Regions from separate parts of the Bradyrhizobium sp. URHC0002 genome, predicted to be linked through region 1. Evidence: predicted binding sites of a transcription regulator. Region 1 holds the regulator's gene; each other region holds the start of a gene.
What was found. Region 1 encodes PhoB, which activates phosphate uptake and scavenging genes when phosphate is short. Its sites were predicted from a motif close to TGTCATNNANCTGTCAT; they were not measured.

Region 1 (4,067 bases):
TTGGTCATGGCGATCACAAATGGTTTGCATTGAAGGTTTGAGACCCGCTTTCAAGACCTGCCGCGCAGCACACGCCTGCATGGGCGCGAACGCGGCAACGGCCGGTCTTGCGAAAACGAAACGTGCCGCCTCTTAAGGGCGGCACGTAAGAGGTATTCTATGTGGGCGGGGAGCGCTGTCAACACGCCACGAGGCCGGCTTTCCTGCACTGCAAGAAGGGGAAATCCGTCAAAAATCCGTAGGATTGCGGTGTGGTGGAAAACACGCAGTGCAATGCTTAGATATCGGAACATGTGGACGCGCGGGCCCGGACTCTTGCGCCGGAGTCACGCCATATTGTAGCGTTTGGGCTGTCGGGTACGACATCTCGTGCGGCGGTTCTGATCCCAAGAGTCCATTTTGTGCAGCGTACACGTTCGGGCGCGGTTTTCGCGCCCGGCGAGGGCTAAGGGATTCTGACCGCAGGGATTTTTAAGACGAATGACGTCGCCTGCGCGGCCCCTGATCGGCCGGCGCGAAGCGAAGGGAAGAATACGATGACGGTTTTGACCTGGTCCGATGATCGCGTCGAGCAGCTGAAGAAGCTCTGGGAAGCCGGATTATCGGCCAGCCAGATCGCCGCGGAACTTGGAAATGTGACGCGAAACGCCGTGATCGGCAAAGTGCACCGGCTGGGCCTGTCCGGCCGCGCCAAGAGCCCCTCCTCGGCCGCCCCGCGGCAGCGCAAGGCGCGTCCCGCCGCCCAGCAGATGATGCGGGTGTCGAGGCCGGTCTCGCGCGGCAACACCGCGCTCGCGCACGCCTTCGAGGTCGAGTTGGAGGCTGATCCGATCGCCTTCGACAACGTGGTGCCGATGAGCCAGCGGCTGTCGCTGCTCGAACTGAACGAGGCGACCTGTCACTGGCCGGTCGGCGATCCCTCGAGCCCGGAATTCTTCTTCTGCGGCGGCAAGGCGCTCTCGGGCCTGCCCTATTGCGCACATCACTCGCGCGTGGCGTATCAGCCCGCTGCCGACCGGCGGCGGCAGCAGCCGAAGCCGACGCGGTAGAACGCGCGGCAGTAATTGTCGTCCCTGCGAACGCAGGGACCCATAACCACGAAAGCACGTGGTTATATCTGGCTGGAGCTCCAGCTCTTTTCAACAAATGTCATCGGTGTTTACGGGTCCCCGCGCCCCGTGCGCAATTGCGCACTAGGCGGGGACGACGGCAGCATGTGCATGCCCTTGCGCGTTCGCGGGGACGACGTGCGCGACGACGAAGCAGCTATTGCTGCTCCACCTTCGCAAACCGATCGTCCAGCGCATACCCCGCGCCACGCACGGTGCGGATCGGGTCCTGCTCGCGGCCGGGATTGAGCAGTTTGCGCAAGCGGCCGATATGGACGTCGACGGTGCGCTCGTCGATATAGATGTCGCGACCCCAGACGCTGTCGAGCAATTGCTCGCGGCTGAAGACGCGGCCGGGATGCTCGAGGAAAAACTCCAGCAAGCGATACTCGGTCGGACCGAGATCGATCTGACGGCCCGAACGCGCGACGCGGCGCTTCTCGCGATCGAGTTCGATGTCGCCATAGGTCAGCACGGTGGCGAGCCGCTCGGGGCTTGCGCGCCGCAACAGGCCCTTCACCCGCGCCAGCAGTTCCGGCACCGAGAACGGTTTGACGATGTAATCATCGGCGCCGGTCGCAAGGCCCCGCACCCGCTCGCTCTCCTCGCCGCGTGCCGTGAGCATGATGATCGGCAATTGCTTGGTCTCCGGCCGCGCCCTTAAGCGCCGGCAGAGCTCGATGCCGGACAGGCCCGGCAGCATCCAGTCGAGCACGACGAGATCGGGCACGCGCTCCTTCAGCCGCGTATCCGCGTCGTCGCCGCGGCCGACGGTTTCGACCTCATAGCCTTCGGCGTCGAGGTTGTAGCGCAACAGCGTGGTCAGCGCTTCCTCGTCCTCGACCACCATAATGCGCGCGCTCATCATTCTTTCCTCAACTATTGGGTACGGTCGCAGCAAAATTCGTCATGTCGCCCTTCGGGCGCTTGTCGAGCATCTGCTGGCCCTCGATCATGTAGAACACGGTCTCGGCGATATTCGTGGCGTGGTCGCCGATCCGCTCGATATTCTTGGCGCAGAACATCAAATGGATGCAGAACGAGATGTTGCGCGGATCTTCCATCATGTAGGTCAAGAGTTCGCGGAACAGCGAGGTGCAGATGGCGTCGACTTCCTCGTCGCCCTTCCACACCGCCATCGCCGCCGGCAGATCGTGCGCCGCATAGGCGTCCAGCACCGACTTGACCTGCGACAGCACCAGGTCGGTCATATGCTCCAGGCCGCGCATCAGCTTCAGCGGCTGGAAATCGTTCTCCAGCGCCGCGACGCGCTTGCCCATGTTCTTGGCGAGGTCGCCGATCCGTTCCAGATCGGTGGCGACCCGCATGGCGCCGACGATTTCTCGCAGATCGATCGCCATCGGCTGGCGACGCGCAATCGTCAGCACCGCGCGCTCCTCGATCAGATGCTGCAGACGGTCGATCTCGACATCGGTCGCGACGACACGCTTGCCGAGCGCGACGTCGCGGCGGACCAGCGCGTCGACGGATTCGGTGATCATGCGCTCGACCATGCCGCCCATCTCGGCGACGAGACGGGTCAGTTCCTGAAGATCGCTGTCAAATGCCTTGGCGGTGTGTTCAGAAGCCATTTCTTATCTCCTCAACCGAACCGGCCGGTGATGTAGTCCTGCGTGCGTCGATCGCTCGGCGAGGTGAAAATCTTGTTGGTGTCGTCGAACTCTATCAGCTCGCCGAGATACATGAAGGCGGTCTTGTCCGAGACGCGCGCCGCCTGCTGCATGTTATGGGTAACGATGGCGATGGTGTAATCCTCCGCCAGCTCCTGGATCAGTTCCTCGATCTTGGCGGTCGAGATCGGGTCCAGCGCCGAACAGGGCTCGTCGAACAGGATCACCTCGGGCCGCACCGCGACGGTGCGCGCGATGCAGAGCCGCTGCTGCTGGCCGCCGGACAGCGACAGGCCGCTTGCATTGAGCTTGTCCTTGACCTCGTTCCACAGCGCGCCGCCACGCAGCGCCTTCTCGACCCGGCCGTCCATCTCTGACTTCGAAATCTTCTCATAGAGGCGGATGCCGAAGGCGATGTTTTCGTAGATCGTCATCGGGAACGGCGTCGGCTTCTGGAACACCATGCCGACGCGAGCCCGCAGCAGATTGAGATCGAGCTTGGGATCGAGGATGTTGGTCTGGTCGAGCATCAACTGGCCGGTCGCCTTCTGGCCGGGATAGAGATCGTACATCCGGTTGAAGATCCGCAGCAGCGTGGACTTGCCGCAGCCGGACGGGCCGATGAAGGCGGTGACGCGGTGGGTGCCGAGCGTCAGGTTGATGTTCTTCAGCGCGTGGTGCTCGCCATAGTAAAAGTTCAGGCCGCGGGCGGTCACCTTGGGCGGGGCCTCCGGCAGCGCCACCTGCGGAACGGGCCCGCTCGCGGTACTCACGGATACGGAGAGTTCGGTCATTTGGATGTCCTCTCGGCGCCGAGAATGCGCGCGCCAATATTCAGGGCAAGTACGGTGAGTGTGATCAGGAGCGCCCCGCTCCAGGCGAGCTGCTTCCAGTAGACATAGGGGCTCTGGACGAAGTTGTTGATGGTGACGGGCAGGTTCGCCATCGTCTTGGTCAGGTTCAGGCTGAAGAACTGGTTGGAGAGCGCGGTGAACAACAGCGGCGCGGTCTCGCCGGCGACGCGGGCCGTCGCCAGCAGCACGCCGGTGATCAGACCCGAGCGCGCGGCACGATAGGCGATCCGCCGGATCACCAGCGAACGCGGCAGGCCGAGCGCGGATGCGGCCTCGCGCAGCGGATTGGGCACCAGCCCCAGCATGTCCTCGGTGGTGCGAACCACCACGGGGATCACGATCACGGCCAGCGCCAGGCAGCCGGCAAAGGCCGAGAAGCCCCCCATCGGCACCACGATGGCGCCGTAGATGAACAGGCCGATGATGATCGAGGGCGCGCTCAACAAAATATCGTTGATGAAGCGGATCACCGA
Region 2 (4,067 bases), 2.3 Mb from region 1:
CTGTCGCAGCATCGGCGTCCGGCAAGCCCACCACGGTGAGCGCCTGCTGAATGAAGGCCTTCAGCCGGCCAAAAGTGACAGATGTCTCGGACAGGACGGGCGCTCCCTGAGGCCGCAGGCGTGGCCGCGGCGGGCGAAGTCGACGGCGATGGCAGACAGGCGGGGCTGCCGCTACTAGCCCGTGCCGAACGCCTTGAAGGTGATGATGGTGTGAGTGTCCTGGATGCCCGGAATCACCTGCACCTTCTCGTTGACGAAATGGCCGATGTCGGTGTCGTTATCGACATAGAATTTGACCAGCAGATCGTAATCGCCGGCGGTGGAATAGATCTCCGAGGCGATCTCGGCCTCCGCGAGCGCATTGGCGACGGCATAGGACTGGCCGAGCTTGCATTTGAACTGGACGAAGAAGGGAACCATCGCTGTCGTCTCCAAAAATGTTGGCCCAATAGGCCAAAAACCTCGCCCCATGGCAAGCCAGCTTGCCGCCTGTGCCCTGCCGCGTTAGGACAAGCCATGGCCCTGAATCCAGCAGTTTCACGAGGCTCTTAATGACGACGCCGATCGCGCTGACCATCGCCGGCTCGGACTCCTCAGGGGGAGCGGGCATCCAGGCCGACCTCAAGACGTTTGCCGCGTTCGGCGTCTACGGCGCCTCCGTGATCACGGCGCTGACCGCGCAGAATACCCAGGGCGTCAGCGGCATCCACCAGGTGCCGGCCGATTTCGTGACCGCGCAGATCGACGCGGTGTTTTCCGATCTCGCGGTCGGTGCGGTCAAGATCGGCATGGTGGCGCAGCCGCCGGTTATCGACGCCATCGTCGCGGGGCTTAGGCGCTGGTCGCCGAAGCATGTCGTGCTCGATCCGGTCATGGTTGCAACCTCGGGCGACCGGCTGCTCGCGACCGAAGCCGTCGACGCGCTGCGCACAAAACTCATTCCGCTGGCGTCGGTGATCACGCCCAATTTGCCGGAAGCCGCAGCGCTGCTCGACGAAGGCGTGGCGGCGGACGAAGCCGCCGTCGAGAAACAAGGCAGACGATTGCTGGCCCTGGGTTGCCGGGCTGTGCTGATCAAGGGCGGTCACGGGGAGGGCGCGGAGAGCATCGACTATCTGATCGACTCCTCTGGTGTCACCGCACTCGCCGCGCCGCGCATCGCCACAAAAAATACCCACGGCACCGGCTGCTCGCTCTCCTCGGCGATTGCCGCTGGGCTGGCGAAGGGCGAGGGCATGGAAACCGCCGTGCGCAAGGCCAAGGCCTTCGTCAGCGCCGCGATTGCCGCTGCAGACCGCTTCAGCGTTGGCCATGGCCACGGCCCGATCCACCATTTTCATAAATTTTACTAGCGGTCGTCTTTGCGAGCGCGCCACGGCTCATCCGTAGAATAGCGGAAATAGTTAACGTTCACCACGGATTGATCCCGTCGGTAATGGGTTCCTGCGCAATGTGCATCGGGCAGGGACAACGTCGAGATGTTGCCTCTCCAATGTCGCCTGCCTGTCGCATCGCGCTGGTATCCGCAAGCTGTGGGGCGCTGCATTGATTCTCGTGGGGTTATCGCGGCGTGAACAGTCATCGCCCTGTCACAAAAATCTGTCAGGTGAGCAGGTATGGGCAGTGACTCCTTGAGTGAAGAGAGCCCCGAACGGCGCTTTCGTACCTTGTTTATCTCCGACGTCCATCTCGGAGCCCGCGGCTCGCAAGCCGACCGTTTGCTGGACTTCCTCAAGAGCCATGACGCCGACACCATCTACCTTGTCGGCGATATCGTCGATGGCTGGGCGCTGAAGTCAGGCTGGTACTGGCCGCAATCGCACAACGACTTCGTGCAGAAGATGCTGCGCAAGGCGCGCAAGGGCGCCAAGGTCATCTATGTGCCGGGCAATCACGACGAGTTCCTGCGCAACTATTACGGCACGCATTTCGGCGGCATCGACGTGGTGGAAAACACCATTCATGAGGGCGTCGACGGCAAGCGCTATCTCGTCATCCACGGCGACATCTTCGATCTCGTGGTGCAGAACGCGCGCTGGCTCGCCCATCTCGGCGACAAGGCCTATGACTTCGCGATCCAGATGAACCGGCTGGTCAATTTCTTCCGGCGCATGTTCGGCGTGCCCTATTGGTCGCTGTCGCAATGGGCGAAGCTGAAGGTCAAGAACGCCGTGAACTATATCGGTGCGTTCGAAAAGACCCTGGCCGGCGAAGCGCGGCGTCACGGCGCCGACGGCGTGATCTGCGGCCACATCCATTACGCCACCATTCGCGACGAGCATGGTATCCGCTACATGAATTGCGGCGACTGGGTGGAAAGCTGTACCGCGCTCGCCGAGCATGAAGACGGCCGGTTTGAAATCATCACCTGGACCGATCCGCTGCGCACGGCGGCACCCGTTCCCCGCGTGACGGCGCGCGCTGCATGACGCATATCCTGGTCGCAACCGATGCGTGGCACCCCCAGGTCAACGGGGTGGTGCGGACGCTGACCGCGATGGCGGATGCGGCCAGGGGTTTTGGCGTCGAGGTGAGTTTCCTGACGCCGCAATCGTTTCGCACTTTTGCGATGCCGAGCTATCCCGATCTGCGGCTGGCGCTGCCGTACCCGGCAAAAATCGCAAAACTGATCAAGGCGGCAAAGCCCGACAGCATTCATATCGCGACCGAAGGCCCGATCGGGCTATTGGTGCGGCGTTATTGCCGCAAGCGCGGCCTGCCGTTCACCACGAGCTTTCACACCCGTTTTCCCGAATATGTTTCGGCGCGTTCGCCGATCCCGGAATCCTGGGTGTGGCGCGCGATGCGCTGGTTCCACCGGCCGAGCCAGGCGGTGATGGCGGCAACGCCGGCGCTGGCGGCCGAGTTGCGCATGCGCGGCTTTCGCAACGTGGTGCTGTGGTCGCGCGGCGTCGATACCTCGCTGTTCCATCCGCGCAGCGCCGATCTCTGCCTGCCGATGCCGGTGTTCCTCAGCGTCGGGCGCGTCGCGGTCGAAAAGAATCTCGAAGCCTTCCTCGACCTCGATCTGCCCGGCACCAAGCTCGTCGTCGGCGATGGGCCGGCCAGCATGGCGCTGGAGCGGAAATATCCTGATGCCGTGTTCCTGGGCGCAAGGCATGGCGAGGAACTGGCTGAAATCTACGCGGCCTCCGACATTTTCGTATTTCCCAGCAGGACCGATACGTTTGGCCTGGTGCTGCTGGAGGCGCTGGCCAGCGGCCTGCCGGTTGCGGCCTTTCCGGTCACCGGTCCACGCGACGTGATCGGCTCGGCGCCGGTCGGCGTTCTGGACGAGGATCTGCGCGCGGCCTGCCTGGAGGCGCTGCAGGTTTCGCGGCAGGATTGCGTCGAATTCGCCGCCGGCTACAGCTGGCAGGCCTCCGCGCGGGTTTTTGTCGAGCATGCCCTGAATCTTCGCCCGGTCGAGCCGGAAGGCGACGTGGCGGAATTTGTGGCTGATAAGCCGCATTTCGTCGCTTAGAGCCCTTCAGTTCCGATTGAATCAGAACCGGGCTCTAAGATTCTTTGTTTTGACGCGTTTTCTTGACGCGAACCGGTGGCCACCCCCGGATCAAGTCCGAGGGCATGCTTCGCTCGAAAACGCTAGCAGGATCACGCTGAATCGTCTTGCCCGCCCGTCGGCGAGCGCGATACAAATTGCGGATGCCAGAATCCATCCAAAATCCACCCATTGGCGCGGCCGATATCGAGGCCGCCGCCAAGGTGGTCGCGCCGTTCGCGGTGCGGACACCACTGTTGTCGTTTCCCGTTCTCAATGAACGCGTCGGGACCAAGGTCTTTCTAAAGCCCGAAATGCTGCAGCGGACCGGATCGTTCAAGTTCCGCGGCGCCTTCAACAAGCTCGCCTCGATCCCGCAGGACAAGCGCAGCGGCGGGGTGGTCGCGTTTTCTTCCGGCAACCACGCCCAGGGCGTGGCTGCGGCGGCGCAGCTTCTCAGCATGCAGGCCACCATCGTGATGCCCAAGGACTCTCCCGTCACCAAACGCGAGCGCACCAAGGGCTACGGCGCCGAGGTGGTGCTCTACGACCGCGACAAGGAAGA
Region 3 (4,067 bases), 5.1 Mb from region 1:
GTTCAAAAAAAGGCCGGGCCACGCGGACCCGGCCTCATTTGTTTCTACCGATCGATCAGGACGCCTTCTTTTTACGCAACGCATCGACGAACTTGATCAGCTCGATAGTGCCGTCCCAGTCCTTGGTGGTCGCTGGGTTGAAGCCTTTCTTCTGACCGTCGGACAGGCGGTCGAACGCAGCCTTGTCCTTGGCCGGCGCTTCGGTGAACGCCTTGGCGATCGCCGCCTTCAGGTCGTCAGGCAGATCCGAATTATAGGCGTAGGGTCCGTTGATGATCGGAGCCGACTTGTGGATGATCCGGAAATCGTCCTTCTTCATTGCCGAGCCGTCGGCGTTCTTCAGCATGCCCTTGTGCAGCATCTGGGCGAGCGTGGAATCGTCGTCGTTGGTCCACTGATTGGCCGCGACCTCGACGGTGCCCTGCGACAGCGCCAGCATGGCGTTCTCGTGGCTACCGGTGAAGACGACCTTGCCGAAATAGCTATCGGCGTCGGAAATGCCGAGTTTGTCCAGCTCGAAGCGCGGCACGTTGTTGCCCGACGTCGAGTTCGGGTCGACGAGACCGAGGTTCTTGCCCTTCAGCTGATCGACATTCTTGTAAGCGCTCGATGCCTTGACGAAGAACACGGAATAGTAGCCGGTCGAACCGTCGGCATTGATGTCGTTGGCGAAGGCGTCGGTCTTGACACCGGTCAGCCGGGCGCGGGCAAACGATGCCGAACCGTAGCTGGCGATATGGATATTGCCGGCGCGCTGGCCTTCGATGACGGCGGCGTAGTCGTTGGCAATGCGCAACGTGACCTTGATGCCGAGTTCCTTGGAGAGATAGGCGACGAACGGGGTCCAACGCTCGGTGACACCAGAAGCGTTTTCGGCCGGCACAACGGCAAAAGTCAGTTCCGGATATTTGCTCTTCCAGTCCTGCGCCGAGGCGGAAGCGGTGAAGACAAGCGCGGCTGCGCCGGCCAGAACGATACGACGGGTGATCATGGTGAGCCCTCTTGTTGTGGTTACGCCTCTTCGCCGATTGCAGGTTTGCAACCGGCTACCCTGTACAGAAATGACACTCAGGCCGCGGCCGCTGTGCCGAGTTCAGGCATCGCCCCACCGGGTGCCTGCGCGGGCGCGGCACCCATGACATCGTCGGCTTCGAGATCGTAGAGTTCGCGCGCGATGCGGTCGGTCAGCGTCTCGGGCGCGCCATCGAATACCACCCGTCCCGCCGCCATGCCGATCAGCCGGTCGCAATAGCTTCGCGCCAGATCGAGCGAATGCAGGTTGCAGATCACGGTGATGCCGAAATGCTTGTTGATGCGCAGCAGCGCGTCCATCACGATCCGCGTGTTGCGCGGGTCGAGCGAGGCGATCGGCTCGTCGGCGAGAATAATATCGGGCTCCTGCACCAGCGCGCGCGCGATCGCGACGCGCTGCTGCTGGCCGCCGGAAAGCTGGTCGGCGCGCTGGGCGGCGATCGCTGCCATATCGAACTGGTCCAGCGCCGACATTGCCAGCGCCCTGTCCTCTTCGGGCCAAAGCTGCGTCAGCGAACGCCAGGACGGAATTTCTGCAAGCCGACCCATCAACACATTGGTCAGGACATCGAGCCGCCCCACCAGATTGAACTGCTGGAAGATCATCGCGGAACGCGCACGCCATTGCCGCAGATCCTTGCCGCGCAGTGCGGTCACGTCGACGCCTTCGAACAGGATGCGTCCTTCGGAAGGTTCAGCGAGGCGGTTGATCATGCGAAGCAGAGTGGACTTGCCGGCGCCGGAGCGGCCGATCACGCCGACGAAGCTGCCGGGCGCGATCGAGAATGACGCGTTGTCCACCGCGGCTTTGGTACCGAACCGGCACGTCAAACCTTCCACCACCAGCATGCACTGCTCCAGAATTCCAGTCGTGGAGCATCGCTAACGGCTCGATCTAACAGTTGTGTGACACGACTGCTGCGGTGCGGCGTTCGTCCACACCCCTCGTCCACAGCAGCGGCGGATCGTCATGCATCCGTCACGATCCTGTCATCATGCGCATCGAAGACGAGCGGACGCTCATGATCTCTCCCAATTGCGGATGGACGCTACCGATGGCCGGCAAGATGCTTTCCACTGAACCTGCCGTCGACCCCACCGCGTCGGTGCGCGACTGCCGGCTCGGCGCCTACACCGAGGTCGGTGCCCGGACCATCCTGCTCGAGGTCGCGATGGCGGACTATTCCTACGTCGTGAACGACGCGCAGATCACCTACACCACGATCGGAAAATTCTGTTCGATCGCGGCGATGACGCGGATCAACCCGGGCAATCACCCGATGCACCGGGCCTCGCAGGCGCATTTCACCTACCGCGCCAGCAGCTATTTTCCGGGCGAGAGCGACGACGCCGAATTCTTTGCGTGGCGGCGTGAGCATCATGTTCACGTCGGCCATGACGTCTGGATCGGTCACGGCGCGGTCATTCTGCCCGGCCGCACGATCGGCACCGGCGCGGTGGTCGCGGCTGGCGCCATCGTGACCAAGGATGTCCCCGCCTACACGATCGTTGCAGGCAACCCGGCCCGGCCGGTCAGGCAGCGGTTTTCGGAATCCATTGCCGGGCGGCTCGCGGAGCTTGCATGGTGGGACTGGGACCATGAGACGCTTCGCCGCGCCCTGCCCGATTTTCGCAAGCTCGATGTCGAGGGCTTTCTCGAAAAGTACGAATCGGCCGAAACATCGGGCCGTCAGCCATTCAACCAGAGTGCCGCATCGTGACCGAACTGTTCATTGAAGGTGGCCGGGCGCTGCTCGGCAACGAAATCATCGAGACCTCGCTACGGATTGCCGGCCGAGAGGTCGTCGCCGTGGGTACGGACAACAGCCACAGCTCGCCCGGCATCGATGCCGGCGGCTTGCTGGTGCTGCCGGGCATCGTCGATCTGCATGGCGATGCGTTCGAACGTCAGATGATGCCGCGCCCCGGCGTCGATTTTCCGATCGATGTGGCGCTGATCGACAGCGACCGGCAGGCGGTCAGCAACGGCATCACCACCGTCTATCACGCCACGACATGGTCGTGGGAGCCCGGCCTTCGCGGCGCGGACAATGCGCGGAAACTGCTGGAGGCGATGGAGCAGATGCGGCCGCAGCTCGCCGCCGACACCCGCTTCCATTTGCGCCACGAGACCTACAATCTCGACGCGGAAAGTGAAATCATCGACTGGCTCTCGGAAGGCCGCGTCGACCTGTTCGCGTTCAACGACCATATGGACTCGACGGTCGCCAGCCTCACCAAGCCGCTCAAGCGCAGCCGAATGGTCGAGCGTACGGGGCTTACCAATGACGAGTTCGATCGCCTGGTGCAAAGTGTGGTCACCCGCGGCCACGACGTGCCGGCGTCGATCGCCCGGCTGGCGCAGGCGGCGCGCGCGGCTGATGTCCGGATGCTCTCGCATGACGACAAGAGCCCGGCGATGCGGGAGGCCTTTCGCGCGCAGGGCGTTGCCATCGCCGAATTTCCGGTCAACGAGGAAACCGCCTGCGAGGCCGCCGAAGCCGGTGATTTCATCGTATTCGGCGCCCCCAATGTGGTGCGCGGCGGCAGCCATACCGGATGCACCAGCGCCTCCGACATGATTGCCAAGGGCCTCTGTTCGGTGCTGGCGTCCGACTATTATTATCCGGCGCCGCTGCTGGCGGCGTTTCGACTCGCCGCCGACGGCGTGCTGCCGCTGGCCGAGGCGTGGCAATTGATCTCCTCGGCGCCGGCGCGCGCCGCCGGCCTTGCCGATCGCGGCCTGCTCGCCGCGGGACAGCGCGCCGACATCATTCTGGTCGATGACACGGTGCCGCTACGGCCACGAGTAGTCGCGGTCATTGCCGCAGGGCGCCTGGTGTATCTGACGGAGGCGCACCGCCTCGTCCGTTCGTCCATCGTGGCGCGCAAGGCAGTTGCAGCCGCGTGAGCGGGCCCTATTCTGGCGCAATGGCAAACTATCCCCGTTACGCAATCTATTACACCGCCACGCCGGGCAGCGCGCTCGACCGGTTCGGCGCGGCCCTGCTCGGCTACGACGCCCATGGCGGCGA
Region 4 (4,067 bases), 4.4 Mb from region 1:
GCCGATGCCGCAGTTGAAGGTGCGCAGCAATTCGAGTTCGGCGATGCCGCCCTGCGCGGCCAGCCACTTGAATACCGGCAGCACCGGCAGCCGAGCCAGATCGATGCCGACGCCGAGATGCTTTGGCAGCACGCGGGGAATATTGTCGGTGAAGCCGCCGCCGGTGATATGCGCGAGGCCCTTGATGGCCCCGGTCTCGCGGATCGCGCGCAGGCAGGACTTTACATAGAGCCGCGTCGGCGCCAGCAGCGCGCCGCCCAGCGTCATGACCGGCGAGAACGGCGCCGGCGCATCGAAGCCGAGCCCGGATTGCTCGACGATCTTGCGGACCAGCGAAAAACCGTTGGAGTGAACGCCCGACGAGGCCAATCCGATGACGGCATCGCCCACGGCGATATCCGCGCTCGGCAGCAGCGTGCCGCGCTCGGCGGCGCCGACCGCAAAGCCCGCGAGGTCGTAATCGCCGCCCTTGTAGAGGCCCGGCATTTCGGCGGTCTCGCCGCCGATCAGGGCACAGCCGGATTCCCGGCAGCCCTCAGCGACGCCGGCCACGATCGCCGCAGCCGCTTCCGGTTCGAGCTTGCCGCAGGCAAAATAGTCGAGGAAGAACAGCGGCTCCGCACCCTGCACCACGAGGTCGTTGACCGACATCGCCACCAGGTCGATGCCGATGCCGCCGTGCAGGCCGGTCTCGATCGCGATCTTGACCTTGGTGCCGACGCCGTCCGTCGCCGCCACCAGCACCGGGTCCTTGAAACCCGCCGCCTTGAGGTCGAACAGGCCGCCGAATCCGCCGATTTCGGCGTCCGCGCCCGCCCGGGCGGTAGCACGGACCATCGGCTTGATGAGATCGACCAGGCGGTTGCCCGCATCGATATCGACGCCCGAATCGGCGTAAGTGAGCCCGTTTTTGCGGTCGATCATGCCCAAATTCCAGTATGATGACGGCTGGTTACGAGGAATTCCGCGATCCTGCAATGGCTCGCAAGCGCTTGGCGCATATACTATGTAGATAAGAACCGGCAGAACCCGCCAGGGGCCGGATTTGGGCCGGGAGCCGGGAAGCGACCGAGTTGAGTATTCCAAACATCATTACGCTGGGGCGCATCATTCTGGTCCCGGTCATCGTCTGGGCGATCGTTTCCAGCCAGATGGAGATCGCCTTCGCGATCTTCGTCATCGCGGGGGTGAGCGACGCCGTCGACGGCTTTCTCGCCAAGCGGTTCAACATGTCGAGTGAACTGGGCGCCCTGCTCGACCCGCTCGCCGACAAGGCGCTGCTCGTGTCGATCTTCGTGGCACTCGGCATCTGGGGCGCGGTGCCGCGCTGGCTCGTCATCCTGGTGGTGTCGCGCGACATCATGATCGTCACGGCCGTGATCGTGTCGTGGCTGTTCGACAGGCCTATCCCGATGAAACCCCTGATGGTGTCAAAGCTCAACACGGTGGCGCAGGTGGCGTTCGCGGCGCTGGTGCTGGCTTCGCTCGGTTTCAACTTCAAGCCGGCGCCCTATGACGTGATCCTGATGGGTTTTGTTACGGTCTTTACTTTGGTTTCCGTCTCGCTCTATCTCGTCGAGTGGGTGCGGCACATGAGCACGATCGACGCGCGCTAGATCTTGTATTTACTGTAGTATCCCGTCCCGGAGATTTGCGTGGCAGTCCGCGTTCAACCCCGTCAGCTTGCCTTTGCGCTGCCGCATGCGGAGAGCCTGACCCGCGACAATTTCCTCGAAGGGCCGGCCAATGAAGCCGCGCTCTCGCTGATCGAAAGCTGGCCGGACTGGCCGAACCGCATCATGCTGCTGGTCGGACCCGAGGGCTCCGGCAAGAGTCATCTCGCCGCGATCTGGGCCGAACAGGCCGGCGCGCGCTCGGTATCGGCGCATGCGCTCAGCCCTGCCGCCGTTCCCGGCGCGCTCGCCACTGGCGCGCTGGTGGTCGAAGACCTGAGACCGACCGACTTCGACGAACGCGCGATGTTTCACCTCCTGAACCTCGCGCGCGAGGATGAGGCCTACGTCCTGATCACGGGCCGCGTTCCGCCTGTCGCATTCGAGGTGGAGCTGCGCGATCTCCGGTCGCGGCTGCGCGCCGCACCCGTCGTACCGCTATTGCCGCCCGACGACCTGCTGTTTCGCGGCTTGATCATCAAGTTCTGCGCGGATCGCCAATTGAGTATCGACGAGGCTGTCGTGAGCTACCTCGTCACCCGGATCGAGCGCTCCTATGCCGCCGCCCGCCGGGCGGTCGGCCTTCTGGATACCGAGGCGCTGCGGCTGGGCCGGCCGGTGACCCGGGCGCTGGCTGTGGAGGTACTGCGCAACGCCTGATCGACGGCGCGTGCTGCTACCTGCCGCCTTGACGGCAGCCCCGGGCGGAACATCAATGTCATTGAAACGTCATCGGCGTATCACATGCTGTGGACTGCATTCCCTTAAACTAGCTCGCCTCTCCCGAGATGGATCAAAGCCTTATGGATTCGGCCCAAGTTATTGAAATAAAAGAAAAAGAACCGGTTTCCGAGGCTCCCCCAACGATTGCCACGAGCCCCGAGCGATTCATTAACCGCGAGCTTTCCTGGCTACATTTCAACCGCCGGGTCCTCGAAGAGGCGGTCAATCCCGGCCATCCCGCGCTGGAGCGGGTCCGGTTCCTGTCGATTTCCGCCAATAACCTTGACGAATTCTTCATGGTCCGCGTCGCCGGTATCAAGGCACAGGTCCGTGAAGGTATCGCCGAACGCAGCCCCGACGGCATGACCCCGGCCGAGCAGCTCGTCCTCATCAACAAGACGGTTTCGGAGCTTGCCTCCGACCAGCAGGCGATCTGGCGAGATCTGCGCACCACCCTGTCGGAGACGGGCATCATTCTGGTTGACGGCCACGAATTCACCAAGGCGGAGCGCGGCTGGCTCGAGGATCACTTCCTCCGCAACATCTTCCCGCTGCTGACGCCGCTGGCGATCGATCCGGCGCACCCGTTCCCGTTCATCCCGAGCCTCGGCTTCACCATCGCGCTGCAGTTGGCGCGGGTGTCCGACGGCAAGCCGATGAACGCGCTGATCCGCATGCCCGGCAAGATCGACCGGTTCATCCGCATGCCTGCAGGCAAGGACGGCGCGGTGCACCTGATCCCGCTGGAGCAGGCCACGGGGCTGTTCATCGGCCGCCTGTTCCCCGGCTACACCGTCAAGGGCCAGGGCGCCTTCCGCATTATCAGGGACTCCGAACTCGAAATCGAGGAAGAGGCCGAGGATCTGGTTCGGCTGTTCGAGAGCGCGCTGAAGCGGCGGCGACGGGGTTCGGTGATCCGCCTCGAGATGGAAGCCAAGATGCCGGAAGCGCTGCGCGGCTTCGTGCAGCAGGCGCTTTCGGCCGCCGACGACGAAGTGTTTCTCGTCGACGGCGTGCTGGCGATGAACGAGCTCTCGCAGCTCACCCGGCTCGACCGCCCCGACCTCGAATTCACACCCTACGTGCCGCGCCATCCGGAGCGGGTGCGCGACCACGGCGGCGACATCTTCGCCGCGATCCGGCAAAAGGACCTGATCGTCCATCACCCCTACGAATCCTTCGACGTCGTCGTGCAATTCCTGCAGCAGGCTGCCCGCGATCCCGATGTCGTCGCCATCAAGCAGACGCTCTACCGTACCTCGAACAATTCGCCGATCGTGCGAACGCTCGCCGAGGCCGCGGAAGCCGGCAAATCGGTCACTGCGCTTATCGAGCTCAAGGCGCGGTTCGACGAAGAAGCCAACATCCGCTGGGCGCGCGACCTCGAACGCGCCGGCGTGCAGGTCGTGTACGGCTTCCTCGAACTGAAGACCCACGCCAAGCTGTCGATGGTGGTGCGGCGCGAGGGCGGCAATCTGACCACCTACGTCCATACCGGCACCGGCAACTACCATCCGGTGACGGCGCGCATCTATACCGATCTTTCCTATTTCACCTCGGACCCGATCATCGGCCGCGATGCGGCGCGGGTATTCAACTACATCACCGGCTATGCCGAGCCGAGCGACATCGAGCGGATGGCGGTGTCGCCGCTGACGCTGCGCAAGCGCA

Region 2: a site for PhoB is predicted at 1,577-1,593, ahead of ACVWVY_RS20195 (UDP-2,3-diacylglucosamine diphosphatase). Genes of this name have one in related genera too.
Region 3: a site for PhoB is predicted at 1,999-2,015, ahead of phnC (phosphonate ABC transporter ATP-binding protein). Genes of this name have one in related genera too.
Region 4: a site for PhoB is predicted at 2,390-2,406, ahead of ACVWVY_RS31030 (RNA degradosome polyphosphate kinase). Genes of this name have one in related genera too.

Annotation. Positions count from the first base shown of each region.
Region 1 covers NZ_JBSSCF010000001.1:1,900,208-1,904,274, reverse strand. Annotated here, with positions in the region: gene ACVWVY_RS09000 (acetylornithine transaminase) at 1-8, opposite strand, end outside; gene ACVWVY_RS08995 (GcrA family cell cycle regulator) at 537-1,049, shown strand; gene phoB (phosphate regulon transcriptional regulator PhoB) at 1,267-1,974, opposite strand; gene phoU (phosphate signaling complex protein PhoU) at 1,985-2,701, opposite strand; gene pstB (phosphate ABC transporter ATP-binding protein PstB) at 2,713-3,534, opposite strand; gene pstA (phosphate ABC transporter permease PstA) at 3,531-4,067, opposite strand, start outside.
Region 2 covers NZ_JBSSCF010000001.1:4,178,070-4,182,136, forward strand. Annotated here, with positions in the region: gene ACVWVY_RS20180 (Ldh family oxidoreductase) at 1-118, opposite strand, end outside; gene ACVWVY_RS20185 (Lrp/AsnC ligand binding domain-containing protein) at 175-420, opposite strand; gene thiD (bifunctional hydroxymethylpyrimidine kinase/phosphomethylpyrimidine kinase) at 552-1,352, shown strand; gene ACVWVY_RS20195 (UDP-2,3-diacylglucosamine diphosphatase) at 1,617-2,429, shown strand; gene ACVWVY_RS20200 (glycosyltransferase family 4 protein) at 2,426-3,484, shown strand; gene ACVWVY_RS20205 (threonine ammonia-lyase) at 3,667-4,067, shown strand, end outside.
Region 3 covers NZ_JBSSCF010000001.1:7,035,750-7,039,816, forward strand. Annotated here, with positions in the region: gene phnD (phosphonate ABC transporter substrate-binding protein) at 56-991, opposite strand; gene phnC (phosphonate ABC transporter ATP-binding protein) at 1,069-1,881, opposite strand; gene ACVWVY_RS34325 (transferase hexapeptide repeat family protein) at 2,088-2,753, shown strand; gene ACVWVY_RS34330 (alpha-D-ribose 1-methylphosphonate 5-triphosphate diphosphatase) at 2,750-3,943, shown strand; gene ACVWVY_RS34335 (DUF1045 domain-containing protein) at 3,964-4,067, shown strand, end outside.
Region 4 covers NZ_JBSSCF010000001.1:6,342,656-6,346,722, forward strand. Annotated here, with positions in the region: gene purM (phosphoribosylformylglycinamidine cyclo-ligase) at 1-924, opposite strand, end outside; gene ACVWVY_RS31020 (CDP-alcohol phosphatidyltransferase family protein) at 1,074-1,616, shown strand; gene ACVWVY_RS31025 (chromosomal replication initiator DnaA) at 1,656-2,333, shown strand; gene ACVWVY_RS31030 (RNA degradosome polyphosphate kinase) at 2,477-4,067, shown strand, end outside.